Regions from separate parts of the Paenibacillus tianjinensis genome, predicted to be linked through region 1. Evidence: a T-box and tRNA genes for the amino acid it is inferred to sense, from the RefSeq annotation. Region 1 holds a T-box; the other holds one or more tRNA genes.
What was found. The T-box of region 1 lies ahead of pheS (phenylalanine--tRNA ligase subunit alpha). A T-box ahead of a tRNA ligase gene usually reads a tRNA of that ligase, here a tRNA-Phe.
Positions count from the first base shown of each region.

Region 2: it encodes a tRNA-Phe, which carries the amino acid that the T-box ahead of pheS (phenylalanine--tRNA ligase subunit alpha) is inferred to sense. The anticodon was not compared.

Region 1 is NZ_CP070969.1:1,771,331-1,774,730, forward strand. Features, by position in the region: gene JRJ22_RS07650 (hypothetical protein) at 1-987, opposite strand, end outside; T-box leader at 1,258-1,529, shown strand; gene pheS (phenylalanine--tRNA ligase subunit alpha) at 1,588-2,622, shown strand; gene pheT (phenylalanine--tRNA ligase subunit beta) at 3,177-3,400, shown strand, end outside.
Region 2 is NZ_CP070969.1:140,801-144,200, forward strand. Features, by position in the region: rRNA gene JRJ22_RS00675 (23S ribosomal RNA) at 1-524, shown strand, start outside; tRNA gene JRJ22_RS00680 (tRNA-Ser) at 608-699, shown strand; tRNA gene JRJ22_RS00685 (tRNA-Met) at 726-802, shown strand; tRNA gene JRJ22_RS00690 (tRNA-Val) at 811-886, shown strand; tRNA gene JRJ22_RS00695 (tRNA-Thr) at 916-991, shown strand; tRNA gene JRJ22_RS00700 (tRNA-Asp) at 1,008-1,085, shown strand; tRNA gene JRJ22_RS00705 (tRNA-Phe) at 1,110-1,185, shown strand; tRNA gene JRJ22_RS00710 (tRNA-Tyr) at 1,189-1,274, shown strand; tRNA gene JRJ22_RS00715 (tRNA-Lys) at 1,282-1,354, shown strand; gene JRJ22_RS00720 (NAD(P)/FAD-dependent oxidoreductase) at 1,500-2,456, shown strand; gene JRJ22_RS00725 (PucR family transcriptional regulator) at 2,560-3,400, shown strand, end outside.

The sequences.
Region 1 (3,400 bases):
CATGTCAACGACATTGCTGTCGATGGAGACCTTCTTGATGGCACCGGCAGCAACTGTGAAGTCAGCCGTAACTGCTGCAGGCAGCGCATAGGAAACGACCGGAAGATTGAGCTTGAGGCCTTCGTCCGGCTTGGCAATCTGCAAGGTCATCTTGGTAACGTTCATATAGGCAGGAATTTCCGTCATGAAATACAGCGTCTTTTTCTCCTGCGGCTGAATCTTATATTCAGAGCTGCTCTCATCTAGTAGCAGTGTGAATACCGAGCCTCCCAAGGATTTGAGATACATGCTGTAGCCCGGATCAGTTAGCACCTTGGTACCCAGATTCGTCAGGCTGAGTCCTACTTTGGCATAGACTTTGCCGTTATATTTGTACATTTGCAGCGAACCCGCCTGACTTGTCACGGGAACGCTGTTCAGTTCGATCTTTTTGCTCTCCCCCTGAAGCGCAGACAGTGAATAATTAGCTGGAACTGTGAAGGTCCCGATGCGTTGTTCATAGTTGGCGCTGCTAAAATTCCAGCCGTACATGCTGATTTTGAGCCCTTTTACCGTAGTTGCTTTTCCGATATTAGCGTAGTATGTAATACTCTTTGTTTCTTTGCCGGAGATTTTTTTGACCGCGCTGTCTGCGGAGACGGGAGTCCCCTTAATTATGCTCCCTCCGGATGTCACCACTTTGGAGAAATAATCGACCAGATTAGCGCTGGTGCTTGAGGTATTGGTGTAAGTAAGGGTATAGGTTAGAATGTTTCCGCTGTCCTGGGCGAATACGCCGAGATCGCTGAGCTTCACGCTGAGTGATGCCCCGAGATTCATGGAGCTGAGCTTGGCAAGTGTCGAGATTTCCGTGGCGTAGGCCGCTACTGTGGCAGCAGTTCCCCCCGATGAAGCCGCATAGGCCGCAGTTCCGGCATATCCCGGGATCTGACTTACGGCAAATGTGCTGAGTAATAACAGAACATAAGACTTTCTTCGTTTGTGCATGAATTTCCCTCCCTGTTTAAAAAACCTCTACGATCCAAAATCCATCCGGAAAATAAGATAGCCAGGCCTTCCTAATAAGGAAAAATATCAAGCGCCGCTGAACGTTAGCTGAAAAAAATTCCGTAAACCCAGGCTGAATCTTAAAGGAAGATTAAAAACAGATAAAATTAGCCTAAAATCGGATCCGCTTGTCAAACTGGCGTTTTCTGCGTATAATGTGAAGACATATCTTCTGAAACTAATGATGTAAGATATTGAGTTCTTATGATCTGAAATGCAGTGATGGAGACGAGTACGCAGTGCCTGGCTTACAGGGAGGAGACGCCGGAGATTGAGAGCGTTTCTAAGAGAGCAGAGCTGCCGAAGTTCACTCCGGAGCAGTTCCCTGAATGTTTAATTCAAGTAGGGGAAACCGGCCGCAGACCGTTATATCTGTTAAAGTGAGACATGTCTTTGCCGTACCGCAAGAGGGAATACCACTCTTAAGGGATCCGGTGCAGCCTGTCTAACAAGGGTGGTACCACGGTCTTTTCGTCCCTTACCGGGAGGAAAGGCCTTTTTTTGTTGTACACTACGATATTGAAGGGGGCAGTGCATGCCATGAAAGAAAAGCTGGAAGCATTGAAGGTCGAGGCCTTGGCTAAGCTGCAGGAGGTTACCGATCCGCAGGTTCTGAATGATTTACGCGTGAAATACCTGGGCAAAAAAGGCGAGCTGACTGAGGTTCTGCGTGGAATGGGAGGACTCAGCGCAGAGGAGCGCCCGGTGATCGGCCAGGTAGCGAATCTGGTGCGCAGCGCCATTGAAGAGATTATCAGCACGAAGCAGGAGGCCTTCCAGCAGCAGGAGACACTGGGCCGCCTGCAGGCGGAGAAAGTGGACGTTACACTGCCGGGGCGCAGTTTGCCCCAGGGCGGAATTCATCCTCTGAACCGGGTTGTCCAGGAGATCGAGGATATCTTCATCGGGATGGGCTACAAGGTCGCTGAGGGACCCGAGGTAGAGACAGATTATTATAACTTTGAAGCACTTAATCTGCCGAAGGACCATCCGGCGCGCGACATGCAGGATTCCTTCTACTTAACAGATGATCTGCTAATGCGTACCCAAACCTCTCCGGTGCAGGTCCGTACGATGCAGGCGATGAACGGAGAAGTTCCGGTCAAAATCATCTGTCCGGGCAAAGTCTACCGCCGCGATGATGATGATGCGACCCACTCCTTCCAGTTCCATCAGATTGAAGGCCTGGTCATCGGCAGCAATATCCGCATGAGCGACCTCAAAGGCACGCTGAACCAGTTCGTCAAAGAAATGTTCGGGCCAAGCACGGGCATCCGTCTTCGTCCCAGCTTCTTCCCGTTCACAGAGCCGAGCGTTGAGGTGGATGTCAGCTGCTTCAAATGCGGCGGCGACGGCTGCCGTCTGTGCAAGCAGAGCGGCTGGCTGGAAATTCTCGGCGCAGGCATGGTGCATCCGAATGTACTGAGAATGGGCGGTTATGATCCGGAGAAATACAGCGGCTTTGCCTTCGGTATGGGCGTGGAGCGGATCGCAATGCTGAAGTACGGAATCGATGATATCCGTTATTTCTACACCAACGATATGGGCTTTGTGAAGCAGTTCAAGGGGATTTAGATTTTTGGCGGGTTCGCTGGCTGGTGTTGAAGGATTTCGGAAAGCACACGGAGTGCCGATTTAACTTTTATGATTATTACTGTATAGGAATGACCAGAGGGGAATTTTGGAACTGTAGGAGCGCCAGCGTCCGCCTTTGTCTTCGGATTTCGATTGCTATATAGATTGAACTAGAAAATATACGATTAGGAAAAAGTGGCGGAGGAGAATTTTGGAACTGGAGGAGCGTTAGCGTCCGCCTTTGTCTTTCGGATTTCTACCGCTAATAGCGGTTCAAATCAAGAAATCTGAAGACAACAGCGGCCGGAAGTCCAAACATTCTCTGGAGTCACGGCTAATCCTAAAATAGAAAAGCTACTAGTTCAATCTATATAAGCGGTTCAAATGAGGAAATCTGGAGACAACAGCGGCCGGAAGTCCAAACATTCTCTGCAGGGAAACTATGAACAGGGATTTTAAATGGGGGTCAGAAGATCCATTCGCAGTCTTTTACATGCAGCAAGCAAAACCGGCAGGTAGATAAATACATCTGAAACAAAAGGAAGTGAGCGGACATGAAAGTATCAACCGGATGGCTAGCCGATTATATATCCCTAGAGGGAGTAACCGCTGAAGAACTGGCGGACAAAATCACCACCGCAGGCATCGAGATCGATGGTGTCGAGCGCCGCAACAAAGGACTGTCCGGGATTGTAACCGGATATGTGAAATCGAAAGAAAAACACCCGGATGCCGACAAGCTGAACGTGTGTATCGTAGATGCCGGACAAGGCGAAGA
Region 2 (3,400 bases), 1.6 Mb from region 1:
CAGGGACGAAAGTCGGACTTAGTGATCCGGTGGTACCGCATGGAAGGGCCATCGCTCAACGGATAAAAGCTACCCTGGGGATAACAGGCTTATCTCCCCCAAGAGTCCACATCGACGGGGAGGTTTGGCACCTCGATGTCGGCTCATCGCATCCTGGGGCTGAAGTAGGTCCCAAGGGTTGGGCTGTTCGCCCATTAAAGCGGTACGCGAGCTGGGTTCAGAACGTCGTGAGACAGTTCGGTCCCTATCTGTCGTGGGCGCAGGAAATTTGAGAGGAGCTGTCCTTAGTACGAGAGGACCGGGATGGACGTACCGCTGGTGCACCAGTTGTTTCGCCAGAAGCATGGCTGGGTAGCTACGTACGGACGGGATAAGCGCTGAAAGCATCTAAGCGTGAAGCCCCCCTCAAGATGAGATTTCCCAACACGTAAGACCCCTTGAAGACGACGAGGTAGATAGGTTGGAGGTGGAAGTGCAGTAATGCATGGAGCTGACCAATACTAATCGGTCGAGGGCTTATCCAAATTTCGAAGAACGCAGATTTGTTTCGGATTCAGTTTTCAGGAATTAAGGTTCCTGAATGGATTTACATGGCACCATATCGTTTGGAGAGATACCCAAGTGGCTATAAGGGGACCCTCTGCTAAGGGGTTAGACTGCGTAAGCGGTGCGAGGGTTCGAATCCCTCTCTCTCCGCCATTTTAAATCCAAAACCTAATTATTGTGGCGGCGTAGCTCAGCTGGCTAGAGCGTACGGTTCATACCCGTGAGGTCGGGGGTTCGATCCCCTCTGCCGCTACCATATTTCCCGGAGGCTTAGCTCAGCTGGGAGAGCATCTGCCTTACAAGCAGAGGGTCGGGGGTTCGAACCCCTCAGCCTCCACCATTTTCATTATAAGAATATTTTCACACTGTGCCGGTGTAGCTCAATTGGTAGAGCAACTGACTTGTAATCAGTAGGTTGGGGGTTCAAGTCCTCTCGCCGGCACCATTATTTTCACAAATGCGGAACCGTGGTGTAGTTGGCCTAACATGCCTGCCTGTCACGCAGGAGATCGCGGGTTCGAATCCCGTCGGTTCCGCCATTTTATGTTTTAAGGCTTGTTTTTGGCTCGGTAGCTCAGTCGGTAGAGCAAAGGACTGAAAATCCTTGTGTCGGGGGTTCGATTCCCTCCCGCGCCACCATATGGAGGCTTAGCGAAGTGGCCAAACGCATCAGACTGTAAATCTGCTCACGTACGTGTTCGGTGGTTCGAATCCATCAGCCTCCACCAGTTTTACGAGCCATTAGCTCAGTTGGTAGAGCACCTGACTTTTAATCAGGGTGTCGAAGGTTCGAGTCCTTCATGGCTCATTCCAAACAAAAAGTCATCATCTTCGGATGGTGGCTTTTTTGTGTTTTCAGAGCTCAAATCAGCCCTTTTGTAGTCATCAAGTTTAAAATTTCTTGCTTCGTTTAATTATAAGTTTATAATGCTGAGCAGAAATGAGTGATTTCTATGATATATGATGCAATTATTGTTGGCGGCGGATTTGCCGGACTTCAGGCGGCGATTCAATTAGGACGGTACTCCGCACACCGGGTGCTGGTAATTGATGCAGGAGGCGGCAGATCAAATCTTTGCCGGACCTATCATAATATACTGGGTTGGCCGGATGGAGTATCGGGTGAGGAAATACGTACAAGAGGCCGGCGGCAGGCTGAATTGGCCGGTGTGGAATTCATCTCAGACAAGGTCGTTAAAGCGGATAAGTATGGACAGCTCTTTCTCTTAACAGGAGAGCGAGGCCAACAATACGAAAGCAAAACCTTACTGCTGGCTACAGGGGTAATGGATCGCTTTCCAGAACTGCCGGGACTTGTACCGACACTTGGCAAATCTGTCTACGTCTGCCCTGACTGTGACGGCTTTGAGATACAGGACCGTCAGACGGTGCTGCTGGGTTCTGGTGATGCTGGGGCCCATATGGCTTTTATTTTGCGGGAACGTACGGGAGACCTGACCTACATTAATCATGAGCATGAGCCAGTGTCTGAGGACAATCTCACACGCCTCCAGGCAGAGGGAATTACCTATATTGAACAAGCTGCTACCCAGATCGTACAAGAGAATGACGGGATGATTATAGAAGTGGCTTTACAGGATGGCACTCACCTTCCGGCAGAGCGCGGGTTTATTGCCTTCGGGAGAAATGCGGTTCATTCCGAGCTTGCCGCCCAGCTGGGGGTCACGCTTCATAAAAACAGACATATTGAGGTAAATAGACGTTCCTTAATGACGAATGTGGAGCATTTGTGGGTAGCCGGCGACGTTGCCGTTCATGCGGAGCAAGCTACGGTGGCTATGGGTGAAGGGGCGATAGCTGGGATCTGGATGCATAAAGAATTGAAAAAAATAAACCCCATTGTATTGCCATTATCCAGGTCCGCGGCTTTGAGTACGAAGAAACGCTGATTTTCCAGGAGAGGATCAAGTTTCACTTATCATTCAGATAGGCCTGGCCGCACAATGCTGCAGAATATGATAAAATAGGCGAAAAGAGCAAAAGTGGTGGAGAATGGTGACGATGGATAGTGAGGCATTGCGTCAAAAATTGGAGCAGCTCACCGGAAAGAGAGCCGGAATCAAACAGCTCGGACGGCAGCATTCAGCTTCCCTATTTGGCGTTGGCACGGAAGAGCAGGAACAGCCTGTTACGCACGATGGTTATCTATGGGTTCCTTTATATGAGAATGAAGGCCGGATCACTGCGGTATGGGTGGAGATGGAAGGCCTTACGGGTCTTGAGCTGCAATTGGTCAATTATGCGGCGCGCAATTATGCTATTGCTCTTAAGGCTACCGGCCTAAAAGAAGAGGGCGAGGTCGAAGCCCGTCAGCTAAGCGGCTGGCTTAACTCACAGCTCGAGCAAGAGAAGAATGATGCTGAAATTCCTGATGATATGACGCTTAAGGGCCGCCTATTCGGGGATATGGTCCCTTTTTTGCTGGTCAGTGAGAATGTGCATAATCCGCAGCTGACCTACCGGTCGCTGATGAAGCTGTTGCGCAATTATTTCGAGAATGAGATTTTACTTATCCCCCTGCAGGAGAAAGAATGGTTAATTTTAGCCCGTAAAGAACTGCTCACCGGCGGGGATGATAAGGAAGATGAGGAAGAAAGTGAAGATGAGCTCCTGGCTCAGACCAGTATGGGGCTGCACGAACTGATCGCCAGCGAGTGGGTCGGTGTATTTCATCTGGCTGTGGCACCGGCTATCATTCCGGTAAAAGGTTTGACTGGTTCGGTCGCATTGCTAAGGGAGACGATTGTGCTCGGCCGGATTTTTCAGGTAGGCGAGTATATCCACCTTCCATGGGAGCTGCATATGGAGCGTTTGATAAACAGTATTCCAGATG